4 regions of the Bacillus sp. mrc49 genome follow, and region 1 is predicted to be linked to each of the others. Evidence: riboswitches for the same ligand, from Rfam matches in the RefSeq annotation. Region 1 holds a riboswitch; each other region holds the start of a gene.
The links. Region 1 has a riboswitch for S-adenosylmethionine ahead of CVN76_RS24355 (methionine ABC transporter ATP-binding protein). Riboswitches for the same ligand answer to the same signal wherever they lie in the genome.

Region 1 (4,400 bases):
TGGCCCATGGTGTCGTTCTCAATGATGAAGAACGGTCGATATTAAAACAGCATGACGTCCGTGTTGCCCACAATCCAATCAGTAACCTAAAGCTCGGATCGGGGATTGCCGATGTTGTCAGCCTCCTGGATGCAGGCATTAAAGTGGGCGTGGCAACAGATGGCGTAGCTTCCAATAACAACTTCGATATGTTCGAGGAAATGAGGACGGCCGCTTTGCTGCAAAAAGGCATCTACAAGGACGCCACTAAATTTCCAGCCCAAACCGCACTGGCCATGGCCACCAGAATGGGCGCCGAAGCAATCGGCATGAGTCACACCGGATCACTCGAAGCAGGTAAAAAAGCAGACTTCATCACGATCTACCCTCACGACAAAGAACATCTGCAGCCGCTGAGCGAAGCTTACTCACACTTGCTCTATGCCGCACGAGGAAACGATGTCAGTGATGTATACATCGATGGCAAAATGGTCGTCAAAGACCGCGTCTCCCTCACCATCGACGAAGAAAAAGTAATTGCCGAAGCCAATCGCCTGCAAGGAACCCTTTCCAGGTAAAAAAAAGAAGCTGCGACTTGCAGCTTCTTTTTTTTATGGATGGAATGATGCAAAGGCGAATCGGACGAATTAATCGAGGTGTAGGACGAAATATTCGTATGTAGGCCGGAAAAAACGGGGTTTGGGTCGAAAAATTCGAATGTGGGACGAATTAAATGGGGTTTGGGACGAAATATTCGATTGACCGCAATAGTAGCCAGCTAATGTTAAACGATGAACTGGTTAAAAAATCTTTGCTAGTTTCGACAATTTAATTCATTTTATTATGGAATATGTTGTTAATGTGTAGTATACATGATTTTTACAGCATGCTTCATGTACATGTAAAGTGATGAAGGGAATGGAAAATGAAGCTTATTCTTTTAAAGAAGATTTGCAGCAGTTGGAGAAAAGTGTCCTCTTATTAAAACAAAAGAGTGCAAGAATGTGTCATGAAATTATCCCAACAAAACGAAAGCGGGTGATGAAGTTGATATTTAGAACCATAGATATCGATAAAGATAAGGATTTGATCGTTGCATTCAGGAAGGATTCGTATGTTGTAAGTTTTGGGTCTGAAGAGGGCTTTGGAGATGAGCGATCCTATTTGAATAGAATTAAAGAAAGGGTGCGCCAATTTCCGGATGGACAGGTGATCATTGAACGGGACCAGGAGCCGATCGGACAGATGGAGCTTCAGATTCGGGAGTATGAAGGCACTGAGATTGGCTATGTGAATCTGTTTTATCTTATTCCCGAATACCGGAGTAAGGGGCTTGGCAAGGACTTGGTCGGCTATGCAGAAACCTTTTTCAGGAGGTTCGGGGTATCCGAATATCAGTTAAGGGTGTCTCCGGATAATCAACGCGCGGTTCGTTTATATACGAAGTCAGGAATGGTGAAGCTAAGGGAAGAAAACGAAAAATATCTTGTATGGAGAATGAGGAAATCTTTATAATAAATTATATTGATATAATAAAAAAATAATAAATAAACTATCCTGTCAAAATTTTTCGAATGATGAAAATGGTGGTTGACTTTAGCGGGATTTGAAGATATAGTGAAGGACATAATTAAATATAACGTTATTTCTTATCAAGAGATGTGGAGGGACTTGGCCCTATGATACCTCGGCAGCGGGTTTTTACTTTTGTAAAAATACTGTGCTAATTCCAACGGACGAAAGTTTGAAAGATAAGAAGGAGCTTTTCTTAGATAATTAAATTAAGAGTTTACTCTTTTTTATTTCTAAAAGAGGCCTCTTCTGTCTGATGACGGAGGAGGCCTCTTTTGTTTATTCATGCAAAGCTCTTCTCTGATAATGAAATCGAAAAAACGAACAACTGGGGGGAGACAGGATGATTGAGTTTCAACATGTTAAAAAGGTTTACGAAACGAAGAAGCAGACCGTCGAAGCATTGAAAGGCATCGATTTGACAGTCGAAAAGGGGGATATATTCGGTGTAGTCGGTTATAGCGGGGCCGGGAAAAGTACGTTGATCAGGCTAGTCAACCTGCTGGAACATCCTTCAGAAGGTAGGGTAATCGTCGGCGGAAAGGAGCTCACTTCTTTGAGCCCGAAGGAATTACGGGCAGAAAAGAAGAAAATCGGGATGATCTTTCAGCATTTCAACTTACTAAACTCGAAGACCGTTTTTGATAATATTGCTGTGCCGCTGGTTTTATCGGGCACGCCAAGTAAAGAGATCAAAGAGCGGGTAAGCGAGCTGCTTGAGTTCGTCGGCTTATCGAGTAAAGCAAAGAGCTATCCGGAACAATTATCCGGCGGTCAAAAGCAGCGGATCGGGATTGCACGGGCATTGGCCACCAACCCATCGATCCTTTTATGTGATGAAGCGACATCCGCATTGGATCCGCAAACAACGAGTGCCGTGCTGCAGCTCTTGAAGAAAATTAATAAAGAATACAATATCACCATTCTGCTCATCACCCATGAAATGTCCGTGATCAGGGAAATTTGCAATAAGGTGGCAGTGATGGAGGGCGGCTTCGTGGTTGAACAAGGCTCAGTGTTCGAGGTGTTTGCCAAGCCCAAGACCGATATCGCCAAAAACTTCGTGAGAACGGTGATCCATGATGAGATTCCGCAAAGTTTCTTAAAAAGTATAGGGGCGCACATTCCGATTATTTGGAAAATTAATTTTATTGGGACTACTTCCGGTACCCCGCTGCTTTCTACGATCTCGAAGAAATATGATGTTCACTTAAGTGTTTTATCAGCCAATATTTCTGAAATTCAAGAAACGCCGTTTGGGAATTTGATCATCGAAGTGACGGGTGACAAGCAAGAGGTAGCCAAGGCTTATCAATATATTAAAGATGAGGGGATACTCGTCCAGGAGGTGCAGGTAAATGGGTAATACACTTTGGGGAATGGAAATAACGGCAGAGCAGCTGTCGACCGCTTTCGGCGACACTCTTTATATGGTAGCCCTCTCGTTGATTTTTTCAGGATTGATCGGGCTTCCGCTTGGCGTCTTGCTCGTCATAACAAGGAAGGGTCACATCATGGATAATAAATGGATCTTTAATGTATTGAATCCAATCATAAATATTGTGCGATCGGTTCCTTTCATCATCTTGCTTGTCGCAATCATTCCTTTTACTAGATGGATCGTAGGCACTGGAATCGGTTCGAATGCAGCGATTGTTCCGCTTGTTTTTTACGCCGCTCCTTATATTGCCCGGCTCGTCGAGAACTCCCTGTTGGAGGTGGACAAAGGAATCATCGAGGCAGCCCAGGCAATGGGGGCAACAACATGGCAGATCATCCATCGCTTTTTGATTCCTGAGGGACTTAGTTCGCTGATCCTAACCTTCACAACAGCGACAATCGGGCTTGTCGGAGCTACTGCGATGGCAGGGGCCGTTGGTGCTGGCGGGGTCGGAGATCTAGCTTTGGCTTACGGTTATCAAAGATTCGATACGATGACGATGGTCGTCACGGTAGCAGTTCTCGTGATCATCGTTCAATTACTGCAATCCACCGGGAACTTCGTTTCCAGAAAAATCAGAAGAAGATAAATATATCAGGAGGTAGGAGACATGAAGAAAATTTTAGTAACGATCATGGTATTGGCATTTGCGCTCGTGACGGCAGCTTGCGGAAACGAGAAGGGGGCATCAGGCAGTTCAGATGATGTGAAAACCGTGAAAGTCGGAGTCAACAGCGGGGATACGAGAACGTGGGAGTACATTGTCGAATTAGCCAAAAAGAAGAACCTGAATATCGAGCTGGTCACGTTTAATGATTATATCCAACCAAACCTTGCCTTGAGCGAGGGCGAAATCGATGCGAATTCATTCCAAACGGTCGCCTATTTCGATGAATTCATTCAAGATCAAAATTTGAAATTGGAGGCCATCGGGTCTACCGTCATTGCGCCAATGGGCCTTTATTCGAAAAAACATAAAAGTATAAAAGATATTCCAGATGGTGCCACTATTGCCGTTCCGAATGAAGCAACGAATTGGGGCCGCGGCTTACTCCTTTTACAGGAAGCGGGCTTGATTACATTGAAAGATGAATTCAATGGGTCGGGATCAGCGAATATCATTAAGGATAATCCGAAAAACTTGAAAATCAAACCTGTTGCTGCCGGAAGTACGCCACGTCTGCTGGATGATGCGGATGCTTCGACCATCAATAGTAACTTTGCCGTTGAAGCTGGACTTAACTTAAAAGATTCATTATTCCATGAAAGTAAAACGGCGAAACCGTATATCAATATCATTGCCGTCAAAAAGGGAGACGCCGATCGTCCTGAACTGCAAAAATTAGTCGAACTTTATCAGTCGAAAGAAGTGGAAGCGTTCATTAAAAAAACGTATAAAGGAAGCTCG
Region 2 (4,400 bases), on a different contig from region 1:
CTTATTCAAAACGGCCGAAAAAAATAAAGTCGAATACATATTGGAAGAAGAATTGTCTTTGAATGATATGGAAGATACGAAACATCGGATCAACGAATTTGTCAAGGAAAACGACTTCATCATCCTCACGTTATGCACGGACGTCATCGATTCAGCTTATGCCCCTGGCGTAAGTGCACCATCGCCATTTGGGCTCGATCCGAAATTGGTACGTAGCCTGCTGCGGCATGTCGTAGCAAATGAAAAGATCCTTTCCTTTGATATCTCGGAAGTGAATCCAAGTTTGGACGAAAACAATAAAACCGTTACATTGGCGGCACACTTAGTCAATGAGGTTTTGCTGCATGTTATTTCATGAGCCAGTATCGCATCTCCTCCCTATTATCGATATCATCATATTTTAAAGTATGAATGGAATGAAGTAAGGACGAAACTGTCGTGTGATTCACGGCAGTCTTTTTGCTTAGGCGGGAGGAAGCGAGTGTTACATGGTGATACTAGGATGCTTATGGTTTATAATAGCTACCATCCAGGCATATGAGGGGGGATTTTATGAATGAATATCGTGTAACGGTCAAAAATGGCAGTACGATGATTTTGTCAGAAATCATCGTAGCTGAAGATGAAAGGGAAGTGCTGGGCACGCTGTTGATTACCAGTGAATTATTTAATCAACCATTCACGGACATCAGGATTTTAGAACGCTGATTTGTACCTGTCGGATTTTTTTGTTAAACTGTAATAAATTTACAGGACAGCAGGCGATAGTATGTGCGGACGGTTCACTCTTTTTACAAGTATGGAAGAAATAATGGAACGCTTCGATATTCAAGGGTCATTCGATGAAGATTATCAATTCAGTTATAATATAGCCCCTTCCCAATCCGTGCTATCCGTCATAAATGATGGGACCAGGAATCGACTTGGATACCTTCGTTGGGGACTCATTCCTTTCTGGGCTAAAGATGAAAAAGTGGGCTATAAAATGATCAATGCCAGGGCGGAAACCATTGCAGAGAAGGCAAGCTTCAAGAATGCTTATAAGAAGAAACGGTGCTTGATCATCGCTGATTCCTTTTATGAGTGGAAGAAGACACCGGAACGAAAAATACCGATGCGAATCAAACTGAAGGATGACGCTCCATTCGGTATGGCCGGTCTGTTTGAAACGTGGAAATCTCTAGATGGCACGAGCATCCATTCATGCTCGGTCATCACCACTGCCCCCAATGAGCTGATGACGGGCATCCATGATCGCATGCCCGTCATCCTTAAACGTGGAGATGAAAAAGCTTGGCTTGACCTTTCCATTCATGATACGGGATATCTTCAACAATACTTAAAGCCCTTCGATTCGGAGCAAATGGAAGCATTTGAGGTATCGACTGATGTGAATTCGCCTCAAAACAACTCGCCAAGTCTCATCCAACAAATGTGCCGATAGGTTGTTGAGATTTCTTTAACCAAGAGTGAACTGCCCCAAAGATGTTAGACACAAAACTAACAGGTACGGGGTGCTTTTTATGGATACATGCTAGTTTGACCTTTTCATTTCACTTAGTAGGCCCTCTTCTACCAAAAGGCCGTCCGGGACCTCCGGCGTCTTTATTACCATTTTAAGAATCGAAGTCGAATACTTTCAACTAATCCTTGCGAAAACATACAAAATACTGTACTCTTATATTTGCTTTTCGATGCGGCATTCGATGTCGTTGATATCATAATATACTATAAATCTTCTTATCAAGAGAGGCGGAGGGACTGGCCCGCAGATGTCTCGGCAGCAGACTTTTCAGGAGTGCTGTGCCAAATCCAGCAGGTTCATTTCGCCTGAAAGATAAGGAGGGTGTTTTTTATAAAATAAAAGACCTCTTCTTGTGGGTATTGGAAGAGGTCTTTTATATTTATTGGATTTAGATATAACAAGATGAAGCTAAAGTGCTTTGGTAAATAAATATACAAAAGGAGTTCATCATGAGTACACACAACAAAGGAAATCCGTGGGCACTGATCCCATTTGTCGTTTTTTTGATATTATTTATAGGCTCAGGAATCATTACAAAAGATTTTTATTCATTTCCAGTGTTAGTGGCGATTTCCATTGCATCGGCAGTGGCATTGTCCATGAATCGTAAAGAGTCTTTGAATCAAAAGGTTGACATTTTTTGTAAGGGATCTGGGGACTCCAATATTATGTTAATGGTTATCATTTTCCTCTTGGCCGGCGCTTTTTCAGAAGTGGCGAATGGCATGGGGGCAGTTGAATCAACGGTCAACCTTGCCTTAGCCATCTTTCCGCAAAATCTATTAATCGTTGGCATTTTCATTATCGCTTGCTTTATTTCTTTGTCCATGGGGACAAGCATGGGAACGATCGTAGCACTTGCACCGATAGGAGTAGGAATTAGTGAGCAAACGGATATAGCACTTGCGCTTTCTATGGCTGCGGTTATCGGTGGGGCCATGTTTGGCGATAACTTATCATTCATTTCCGATACGACGATTGCGTCAGTGCGGACGCAGGGGACGAAAATGAAGGATAAGTTTAAAGTGAATTTTTTCATCGTCCTGCCTGCGGCCATCATCACATGTGTCATTCTGGGAATATTAACGGTAGGTGAGCAAGCGGCCATTACGCAACATTCCTATAATTGGGTGAAAATTCTTCCGTATCTGTGTGTACTGATCACGGCATTGGCAGGTGTCAACGTGTTCCTTGTCTTATCCTTCGGCATTGTGTTTGCCGGTATTATCGGTTTAGCGGATGGAAGTTATAAGTTGCTGGATGTGATCCAAAAAACGGGAGATGGAATGGCTGGCATGTATGAAATCTCGTTTCTGGCGATTTTGATTGCCGGTATGGTAGCGGTCATCCAACATAATGGCGGCATCGATTATTTACTTCATGTCGTCACCCAAAAAAGCAAATCAAAAAAAGGAGCTGAATTCAGCATTGCCGGACTAGTTGGCTTAACAAACCTATCAACGGCAAATAATACGATTTCGATCATCATTGCCGGACCGTTAGCGAAAAACATTGCAGGAAGGTATGGAATCGATCTTCGTAAATCAGCGAGCCTGCTTGACATTTTTGCCTGTTGTGTCCAAGGATTGATTCCTTATGGTGCACAGTTGCTTGTTGCAGCTGGAGTGGCAAAAATTTCACCAATAAGCATCCTGCCATATTCATATTACCCGATACTAATTGGAATTTGTGGAGTCATAGCCATCTTGATTGGTTATCCACGATTTCAGAAAGAAGATACCGTTGTAAAGAAACAGGTATCTTAATCATGGAAAACATCCTGAGTTGATCAGGGTGTTTTTTTTGATCTGTCCGTACCTGTTTAATCCAAAGCGAGAGATAGTTCTCGCAATTTGCCCTGCTTTTTTTAAATAATTGTATAATGCAATGTTTTTTGCATAAAATACCCTTGTCTTTATGAACGACAATCAAGCAATGATGGGACAAGTTGAAAAATAGGAGTGAAAACAATGGATAACCAAAAATCAAAAGAGAAATCTTCAAATATTGCTGGAAAAGTGTATGATGTCAGTGATTACAAGCGTGATGACACGTTATCATCAGGTCTTGCCACCACCCACGAACAAGTTTCGGATGTGTATAACGCTGGCGGGATAACATCTGCCGATCGAAATGAAAAGGACAGTGAGAACGAAGAAAAAGAACGGTAAATCGAGTCCCTGCTTGTTGAAATTTCCCAACAAGCAGGGGCTTTGTTTTATTAAAGGATTTTAACGCAAACCTTCATCATGATAGACGATCCCAAAGCGATGTACCTTCTTCAGTCATGATATGACTAATCAAGTTCAGCTATTTCGATGCACATAATAAAAAGGAGGCGGCTATTCAGTCTCCAACACTGCAAATCTTCCCCAAATAACTTTCATTCGTACAGACAATATATCAGCTGTACACTTGCCGAAAAAACTGGTCAAAAATACAGCCAATTCATTTGTTTTGGATAATGCTTTAAGGATAGACAGACTACTAGAGATGGACGGAATCGTATGACGATGTTCCCAATGGTGAAAACGACGTCGTTTATCATCGTTGTGCTCCTATTCCAAACAATGTGAACGTCTATAGGCAAATGAATGGGTGATGCGCAATGAATTATTCTGATATATACTGGAAATAATAGATGGTCATTATCACTATAATGTAAAAAAAAGGCGAGACAGGCATTTATTGTTTAGGCTCTGAAAAGGTTCATATAAATAAGTTCCTGACTGAAGCTGTCTTGCCACTGGCGTATGATCATTGAAGACATCTGTAATGGTTCGGCATATGCAAGTGGCCATTACAGGTAAGAAGGCGTGACGGTGCTTACGGAGGTGGAAATGGGGTATCATCGGCATAGTCAAAAACTTGAGGT
Region 3 (4,400 bases), on a different contig from region 1:
CGGAATTACCGAAAGTAAATTGTATTACCATTTTGACAAGCTGGCTGCCAATCGGTTTATCGAGCCGGTCGAAACGATAAAGGAAGAGAATCGGCCAGATAAACATGTCTATCAAATTACGGAAAAGGGAAGGGGAGAATTGGTAAAACGGATTTATCAAACGTTCGAAAAAGCCTCCCAAATCACGGATATGTATATTGCACTGACGAATATCAAGCATGTGGATAGCGAAAAAGTAATTGCGATCTTAGAGCGCAAAATTGATGAGCATCGATTGGCATGGGAAACATATTTAAGTTTTGACCAGCCGGTTGATGAGGATTCTGATCAATATTTGGGATATAAATTCATTAAGGAGCATTCATACAGCCGGGCACAGCATACAGCCGAATGGCTCGAGGAGCTTGTTTCACGTATAAAAGAAAATGCCCCCCAATAGCAGATGCACCGAAAAGGCCATTTCCCAATAAGGGGAATGGCCTTTTGGGATGAATCATCCCCACACTTCTTTTGCTACATCAACGACGAATTTCAGTTTTTCCCATTGTTGTTCTTCCGTAAGCTTGTTGCCATGATGGGTGGAAGCGAATCCGCATTGCGGGCTTAAGCATAATTGCTCGAGCGGAACGAACTGAGCGGCTTCTTTAATGCGGGCCTTGATGGCTTCCTTGTCTTCGATTTCCCCATTTTTGGACGTGACGACTCCAAGTACGACCTTCGCCCCGCCAGTAGGGATGTGTTCCAATGGCTTGAAATCGCCAGAGCGATTATCGTCATATTCGAGGAAGAAACCATCCACTTTTTCTTTTGCCAATAATGTCGGGGCTATGCGGGCATAGCTGCCTTCGAATGCCCAGGTCGACTGGTAGTTTCCGCGGCATAGATGTGTCGTGATGATCAAATCGTCTGGTTTGCCTTCCAATGATCCATTGATGACACGCAAAGCCAAATCGATTAATTGTTCGCGCGTATATTTTCCATCCTTGAACTGGAAATCAGGAGCTGAAAGTCTGGCAATGTATACATCATCCAGTTGAAGGTAACGCACACCTGCCTCATAAAAGGCTTTTAAAGCATCCTGGTACGTTTGGATGATATCATTTGCATAATCCTCAATATCAGGGTAGATGTCTTCATTATGAACCCCGGCAGCAAATAATTGATTGGGGCTGGGAATCGTTTGTTTGGCGACGGCACGACCGCCGACGATTTTGTTCAATTCGATAAAATCGTTAAGGAAGGGGTGCTTAGGGTTGAATGAAACCTTCCCGATATTGCGAACGTTGTATCGCTCGGTTTCGACACCATCGAATGTGAGTCCTTTTTCAGTCACGTACCCCTCGATGCCATTTAAATGCTCAAGGAAGTCGAAGTGCCACCATGTGCGTCTGAATTCCCCGTCGGTCACGACCTCCAAGCCGACTTCGATTTGCTTATCGACGATCCGTTTAATTTCTTCGGTTTCAACCTCGCGGAGTCTCTCAGCAGAGAGGGCGCCTTCCTTAAATTGCTTTCTGGCCTGATGGATACGATCCGGCCTTAATAAACTTCCGACGTGATCCGCCCTGAATGGGGCCTTTGTTAAAGTGATTGACATGTTGCATTCCTTCTTTCCCTGTATAAAATAAAGGCACGTTTCGTAAGGATTGTTGTTTTTAATACGAGCGTTGAAAAGGCAATCAACCACACCGCATGACTTGGTGAATAGCAACAAAATATGCGAAAACGGCCAAAATAAAAAACCTCTTCTTAAAGATAAGAAGAGGGGTAGGCAACAAGGTCATGTACTCTTCTTATCTTCAAGCTATTACACTTCTGGAATTAGCACAGTACATCGAAAGTCTGTTGCTGAGGTATCAAAGGGCCAGTCCCTCCACCTCTCTTGATAAGAGTTGTCTATTAAATTACTTACGACTATACAGGGAGTTGTTCCAAAGGTCAAGGTCTGAAACCGAAACATTTAGAATATACCGATTATTGGGAGGCCTGAAGCAATGAACAGGAAATCCGACCTAACATATGCTATAAACGATGTTCCATATGAGGTAATAGGTATAGTTGGAAGGGATGGGAGCAGGATGAGTGCATTCGATGCATCGACTATTTTTGGGAAGGGATTGCCGATCACGCTAACGGCAGCCATGCTGGAGAGAATGATAAAAACGCGATTATATGAGCGTGATATCCATGTCGAGATTACGCCAGAGCATATGGTCCTTTGGGGAACGACCGAAGTGAAGAAAATGATGTTCAAGAAAAAGGTATCATTCCGAATGGCATTAAAGCCGGTCCATACGGAAAAAAGAACGATAACATTCGAATTGATCGAGTTGAAGCCAATAGATAGGGATTTCATAAATCAAAAGCTTTTTAACAGACCGCCCATATTTGAATATGATAATAGAAGGATCAAAATGAATATGAATGCCTGGAACATCGTCAGGAAAATCCCGATAGGCACGATCCAATCTTGTGAGCTGGTCGATGGAGGATTGAAAATGAACCTTTCCTTATGACGGGTATATACATTTTCGCGCGCGTCATTTATCGGGGGTAGAAAAATGTGTTTGATAAATCAAGTTCTTTAAAATATACTAAGTTCCTAAAAGTTTGGATTTTTTTCCGGAAGATAAGGGGGGGGAAATGAATGGATCAGAAGATTTTGCCTGCCTCGGCAAGCATGAAAGATTTCGAAAGATTCCTGGATAGCCCGTATGAAATAGGGGTATTTCTTGATCTTCATATCTCTCAATTGAAAAATGTCAGTATGATGGCAAAGCAGCATAATAAGAAAATGATTTACCATGTCGATTTGATCCATGGCATAAGAAGTGATGAATACGCGGCGGAATTCATTTGTCAGGAATATAATCCCTTTGGGCTGATTTCCACCAAAACAAGCGTTATTCTGAAAGCGAAGCAAAAGGGTGTCATTGCCATCCAGCGAATTTTTTTAATAGACACACATGCGCTGGAGAAAAGCTACAAGCTGGTGCAGAAAACCAAGCCAGATTACATTGAGGTTTTGCCGGGAGCCATGCCCTGGATGATAAAAGAAGTGAAGGAGCGGTTACAAACACCTATTTTTGCAGGAGGTCTTATCCGGACTTCGGATGAAGTCTTGAACGCCCTAGAGGCAGGCGCATCGGCCATTACCACTTCCAAAACCGAGTTATGGGATATCGTCTGAACCATTCGGGCTTGAAAGAAAAAAATGCAAAAATAATAGATTGATTTTTCACAAAGTGTTTGACAGCGTTTTCATAACCTAGTATATTGTAAATTACAAGTTAATATATGTGACGGAGACTAGGAGATTCACAACAGAGCCATTCATATTTTTTATGAGGATGGTTCTGCTGTGAATCTCCTTTTATTTGTTGTCAAAGATTTACAATTAATTAGGGGAGAGGTTTTATTCATGACACCATTTTGGGGAGAATTGGTAGGCACGATGATTTTGATATTATTCGGTGCAGGTATCGGGGCAGGTTCAAGTTTGAAGGGCTCTTATGCTAAAGACGCGGGATGGATCGTTATTACGATTGCTTGGGGACTGGCGGTTACGATGGGCGTTTTTGCAGTGGGCTCGATAAGCGGTGCCCACTTGAATCCGGCCGTTACAATCGGATTCGCCATCATTGGAGAATTCCCATGGAGGGATGTGCCGGTTTATATCGCTGCTCAACTGATTGGAGCGATCTTGGGGGCAGCTCTCGTATTCTTTCATTATTTGCCACACTGGAAGGCTACTGAGGATCCAGGTGCGAAGCTTGGTGTGTTTGCCACGGCGCCTGCCATCCCTCATACATTTTCCAATCTATTAAGTGAAATGATCGGGACATTCATCCTTATCCTTGGTCTATTATTCATCGGGGCCAATAATTTCACGGAAGGTTTGAACCCATTCGCTGTCGGCCTGCTGATCGTCGTGATCGGGATGTCCCTTGGGGGCACGACAGGATATGCGATCAATCCGGCCCGAGATCTGGGACCGCGCATCGCGCACTTTTTGCTGCCGATACCGGGTAAAGGAAACTCGAATTGGGGCTACTCGTGGATTCCGGTCGTTGGACCGATCGTTGGAGGTTCACTTGGTGCCGTTTGTTATAAAGCATTCTTTTTGGGGGATATAACAGTAGGATTTTGGTCTGTTTTGGGAGTAAGCGTGATACTATTGGCACTAGCATATGTTTTTGGGAAAAAGCAGGCGCATGAATTGGAAAGCAGGAATATCGCTAGTTAATTTAAAGGAGGGCATTGACCATGGAAACGTATATTTTATCTTTAGACCAAGGAACGACAAGTTCACGGGCGATCTTATTTAACCAAAAGGGCGAAATCGTCCATTCTTCGCAAAAGGAATTCACTCAGCACTTTCCTAAGCCGGGCTGGGTCGA
Region 4 (4,400 bases), on a different contig from region 1:
ACATATGTCCGATTGGTAATGCCGATGATTTCGGAAAGCTCCGAGGACGCATAAATGATCGCTTTCCCCTTCCTGGCAAGCTTTGCAATCAATTCGAATATATCCTTTTTTGCTCCAACATCCACCCCTTTTGTCGGTTCATCGAATATGTATACATCCGCATCCGCCAAAAGCCACTTCCCGATGGCAACCTTTTGCTGATTACCTCCTGAAAGGTTTTCGACCTTCGCTTCACCAGAGGAAGCCTTGATGCCGAGACTCACAATCATCTCCTTCGCTTTTTCCTTTTCCGCCTTACGATCCACAACACTGAAAGTATTGCAGAATGTGCCGATACTGGCTGCAGTCAAGTTCGCCGTAACGGTTTCCTGAACAAGGACCCCTTCTTTCCTGCGTTCCTCCGGTACAAGTGCCAAACCGCTTTTTACCGCATCATGCGGTGATTTCAAGGAAACCCTTCTGCCGTTCAGTATGACTTTTCCCGTACTAATCGAAGTATGTCCAAACAGGACTTTACACAGCTCCGTTTTCCCAGCCCCGACCAAGCCTGCCAAGCCGACTATCTCTCCTGCCTTCAAATGCAGACTGACATCCTTAATCTTCCCCGCGTCTGATAATCCCTTCACTTCCAGAACGACGTCACCAATTGCGGCATTCACTTCCGGGAACTGTTCATCCATCCTTTTCCCAAGCATGAGCTCAACCACTTCACTCTGGGTGATATCGCCCATTTCTCGGCAGGCGACACGCTCTCCATTCCTCATGATCGTGATTTCCTCACAAACCCTAAAAATTTCTGGGAGACGATGGGAGATGAAAATGATTCCTACACCCTTTTGCTTTAATTCATTTACAATTCGAAAAAGTTCCGAGGTCTCCGTATGGCTTAACGGGGCAGTTGGTTCGTCGAGAATCAAGAATTTGCATTCAGTCGAAACGGCCCTGGCTATGAGGACCATCTGCTTTTGGGCCAGGGTCAGATCTTTCACCAATTTTTTCGAAGGAACATGAATGTTCATATCTTCAAGAATCTGTGTGGCCGTGCTGTGCAGATCTTTCCATTTGACCAGCTGTTTCTTGCCCATGTTTTGGACCATTTCATTCAGCATTACATTTTCACCGACGGTTAAGTATGGGATGAGTGCCGTATCCACTTCCTGATACACGATTTGAATGCCATGTTCCTGCGCTTCCTTTGGCGAACGGATTTCCCGCTTCATCCCATCGAGATAAATGTCACCTGAATAATGAACATGTGCCCCTGATAAAACTTTCATCAACGTGGATTTCCCTGCCCCGTTTGCACCGACCAATGCATGGGCGGTTCCTGACCGTACCGAAAAATCAACGTCATTAAGCGCCTTGACCCCAGGAAATTCAATCGAAATGCCTTTCATTTCAAGTTGTGTGGCCATGTCCATTCCCCCTACCTGAACAGACACTCCCCTTCATAGGAAAGAGAGTGCCTCTTTTTTTACTTTTTATAGTGATCTTTCAAGACTTTCATCCAATCTTCTTCAAATTCGCTGGATTCACCCCATCCATCGACAATTCCAGATAGGTTCGTCATGTTTACCGCTTCTTTTGAAGCCTGGATTTGCTTTTGTGAAATGAGCGAAGCCTCTAAATCATATGTTTGCGGCGTATCCTCGCCCGCTAATTTTTTTGCCAATATCCTCATATTCACAGCCCCGATCAACTTTGGATCGACTGCTGCCGTGTAGGACCATGAGCTATCAGCAGAGTGCATTTCCTGAAGATCTGCATTGGATACGTCAATTCCGTATATCTTCACCTCATCACGGCCAGCTTCTTTTATCGCCCTGGCTGCTCCGATAGCAAACGCATCCCATGTTGCGAAAATGGCATCCAATTTACCTTTAGGATATTTATTCAGCATTGCGGCTACTGCATTCTGTGTCTGAACCGAAGTATCGGCAGATGCCACCCCGAACCTTTCGACTTCTTTTATACCAGGATTTTCTTTTAATTTTTCCTGATAGACGGCATTTCTTCTCACCATTGGGGGAAAACCATCCACCCACAGATAGGCGATTGCCGCTTTACCTTTCTGTTCTTCTATCAACTTATCAAAAGCAAGTGTTGCCAGCGCTTCATCATCCTGTGAAGTTAATGTAACACCGTCTATCTTGGATAAATCGCTTATGGAGTCGAAGGTGACAACGCTTTTTCCTGCATCAACCAGTTTTTGAACATCATTGACTGTTGCTGCATCATCCCCATGGGAAATGATATAGCCGTCATAATCCTGCTGCAAAGCCTGGGCTATGGCATCATGGAATTTGGCCGTATCACCATTTGCTGTATATGTATCCACTTGGAACCCCAGATCTTCCCCTTCTTCCTTCGCTCCAGCCAAATATTGGGCCGTATGATCATCTCCGCCTATTTTACGGATGACTTTGATTTTGGCTCCTTCCCCCTCGGCAAATCTTTCTGGAACATTTTCAAATGAAACTTTTTCTTCTCGCTTCGGTTCCGTTGAACTCTGTCCTGAAGAGCAACCCGTTAAAAGCAAAGCAGAAGCGATAGCTGTAATGATTGCAGCGTTAATAGACTTTCTCATCCTGTTTCCCCCATTTTCTTCAATTATTCTTATCTGTTAAGTTGGTGTAAATCCTAAAATAAAAACCTCTCTAGTAATAGAGAGGTTTAATCGGCTGTTTTGCAGACTTGTCCCTCTCTTATCTGTCAAAACATTTCTGTTTTGCAGGATTTAGCACCAATTCCTAATGGAACGGTTGCTGGGCATCTTAGGGCCAGTCCCTCCGCCACTCTTGATAAGAGAATATATTGTGTTACGTTTTTCGTAATTACCACTTTATAGGGATATAGTCGTAAAGTCAATAGATTTTTGAATATTTGAAATGTTCGTCATGACTATTTATTTTCTTTGCAGTTGGGCTAGACGCTTTTTCTCGATTTTTTCCAGTCTCTCCAGCTGGCGCAATTTGACTTCGAACAGAGTGATAGGGTCACGGTAAACTTCCGGGTTTTCCTTCATATGCTCCAAGGCGGCCTGGTAGTCTTTAATTTCCGTCTGCGTTTGTTCTATCGTTTTTTGCAGTAAGGCAAATGAGCTGCGATAGAAAAGTGAGATGTCCCGATCCAAGGATTTTTCAAACAATCCGAATTGGGTCAGGAAGCGATCCGTTATCATCTCCGCTACATCCTGGTAATCTTCGCCTTCCAAGTATTTCTTATAACGATTGTACATATTGGCTTTATTTTGCGGAATCGCCCCAAATAGTTTTCCTGCTCCTTTGAGCAGCAGCTGCGATGGCGTCCTGCGCAATAAGATATTGACGTTTTCGATCCGGATGCTGCTTGTCATCCGGTCCGCATCACGGCGCCAGTCATCCAATACCCTGAAGTCCCCGGCAAGCATGATCCGTTCTTCCTTGTATAGTTCATTGAATCCTGAACTCATCTCATCCATAAACTGCTGGCTTTGTGAGAATTCCATTTGGGAGCTGGCAATCCAGTCTTGCAGCGAACGGTAATATTGCGGCATGATTTTATCGGAAATGAAAGCTTGGATCCGATCATTCATTTCCTGATTCAACTCGATATGGACCTGACTGAAATCACTGCTTTCCGTTAACGATTTAGAGCAATCCCTCAGTAATTCGGGGATGTTGGAAGAAAGCTGATTTTTCACTTCATCTTTAATCAAACGGTACGCCCTTATGATATTTTCACTTTTTTCTTTTTCCAAATCTGCCAGCTGGTTGACAGCGCCATTCAGCTTGACCTCCATCTGTTCATTCCAAGAGATGGAATGCTCACATTTCCGCTCGTTGGCGGCCCGTTTTTCTAACAAATAAGATAAAGTTTTGCGAATGAACGCAAGGATTTTTTCAGATCTTCTCTCCATCCAATTGCCATCTTGATAATTTGATTGAAGGAAAGCCGAAAGGTCCTTCAGCTGCTGCTTGCTATCATAAAGCTTGGAGAAGGCGAAAACTTTCGCATTCGGGAAATATGCATTCACTTTATCCCAAGTTTCGTCTTCCATCCGTACTGCCACTTGATCGCTGTAAATCGTATCCATCTTATTCAACAAGAAGTGTATCGGCAGCTTCGGAGCCAGCTTTTGAATCTCCAATAACAGATCCCGTTCGCTTCCGGTGAAAGGAGCCCGTGCGTCAAGGACGAACAATAGGCCATCACTGCCATGCAAATAGCCTTGGAAATCAGATTCGACGCTTTTTTCCCCATTGAATCCAGGGGTATCCAACAGCCTCAGGCGATTATTCTTCAGGTAGTCACTAATAAGCGTAACATCGACAATAGTCCCCCGCTGACGGCGCGTTTCATCCAATTCCGTTAATTCCATCACAGCCTTGCGCTCTGTGTCCGTGATTTCGAGGATTTCC

Region 2: linked by a shared signal. The riboswitch ahead of CVN76_RS18005 (Na+/H+ antiporter NhaC family protein) and the one ahead of CVN76_RS24355 (methionine ABC transporter ATP-binding protein) in region 1 are both predicted to bind S-adenosylmethionine.
Region 3: linked by a shared signal. The riboswitch ahead of CVN76_RS19985 (5-methyltetrahydropteroyltriglutamate--homocysteine S-methyltransferase) and the one ahead of CVN76_RS24355 (methionine ABC transporter ATP-binding protein) in region 1 are both predicted to bind S-adenosylmethionine.
Region 4: linked by a shared signal. The riboswitch ahead of CVN76_RS25065 (sugar ABC transporter substrate-binding protein) and the one ahead of CVN76_RS24355 (methionine ABC transporter ATP-binding protein) in region 1 are both predicted to bind S-adenosylmethionine.

The regions. Positions count from the first base shown of each region.
Region 1 covers NZ_PHNG01000779.1:31,995-36,394, reverse strand. The annotation lists gene CVN76_RS24365 (amidohydrolase family protein) at 1-557, shown strand, start outside; gene CVN76_RS24360 (GNAT family N-acetyltransferase) at 898-1,494, shown strand; SAM riboswitch class I at 1,626-1,737, shown strand; gene CVN76_RS24355 (methionine ABC transporter ATP-binding protein) at 1,895-2,917, shown strand; gene CVN76_RS24350 (methionine ABC transporter permease) at 2,931-3,581, shown strand; gene CVN76_RS24345 (MetQ/NlpA family ABC transporter substrate-binding protein) at 3,603-4,400, shown strand, end outside.
Region 2 covers NZ_PHNG01000709.1:187,858-192,257, reverse strand. The annotation lists gene hutG (formimidoylglutamase) at 1-358, shown strand, start outside; gene CVN76_RS31120 (hypothetical protein) at 553-708, shown strand; gene CVN76_RS18010 (SOS response-associated peptidase) at 770-1,444, shown strand; SAM riboswitch class I at 1,738-1,844, shown strand; gene CVN76_RS18005 (Na+/H+ antiporter NhaC family protein) at 1,975-3,291, shown strand; gene CVN76_RS18000 (YozQ family protein) at 3,496-3,696, shown strand.
Region 3 covers NZ_PHNG01000712.1:1,820-6,219, reverse strand. The annotation lists gene CVN76_RS19990 (PadR family transcriptional regulator) at 1-439, shown strand, start outside; gene CVN76_RS19985 (5-methyltetrahydropteroyltriglutamate--homocysteine S-methyltransferase) at 494-1,597, opposite strand; SAM riboswitch class I at 1,791-1,892, opposite strand; gene CVN76_RS19980 (hypothetical protein) at 1,995-2,516, shown strand; gene CVN76_RS19975 (glycerol-3-phosphate responsive antiterminator) at 2,648-3,190, shown strand; gene CVN76_RS19970 (MIP/aquaporin family protein) at 3,422-4,246, shown strand; gene glpK (glycerol kinase GlpK) at 4,267-4,400, shown strand, end outside.
Region 4 covers NZ_PHNG01000788.1:32,829-37,228, reverse strand. The annotation lists gene CVN76_RS25070 (sugar ABC transporter ATP-binding protein) at 1-1,415, opposite strand, end outside; gene CVN76_RS25065 (sugar ABC transporter substrate-binding protein) at 1,475-2,587, opposite strand; SAM riboswitch class I at 2,703-2,808, opposite strand; gene CVN76_RS25060 (GTPase domain-containing protein) at 2,906-4,400, opposite strand, start outside.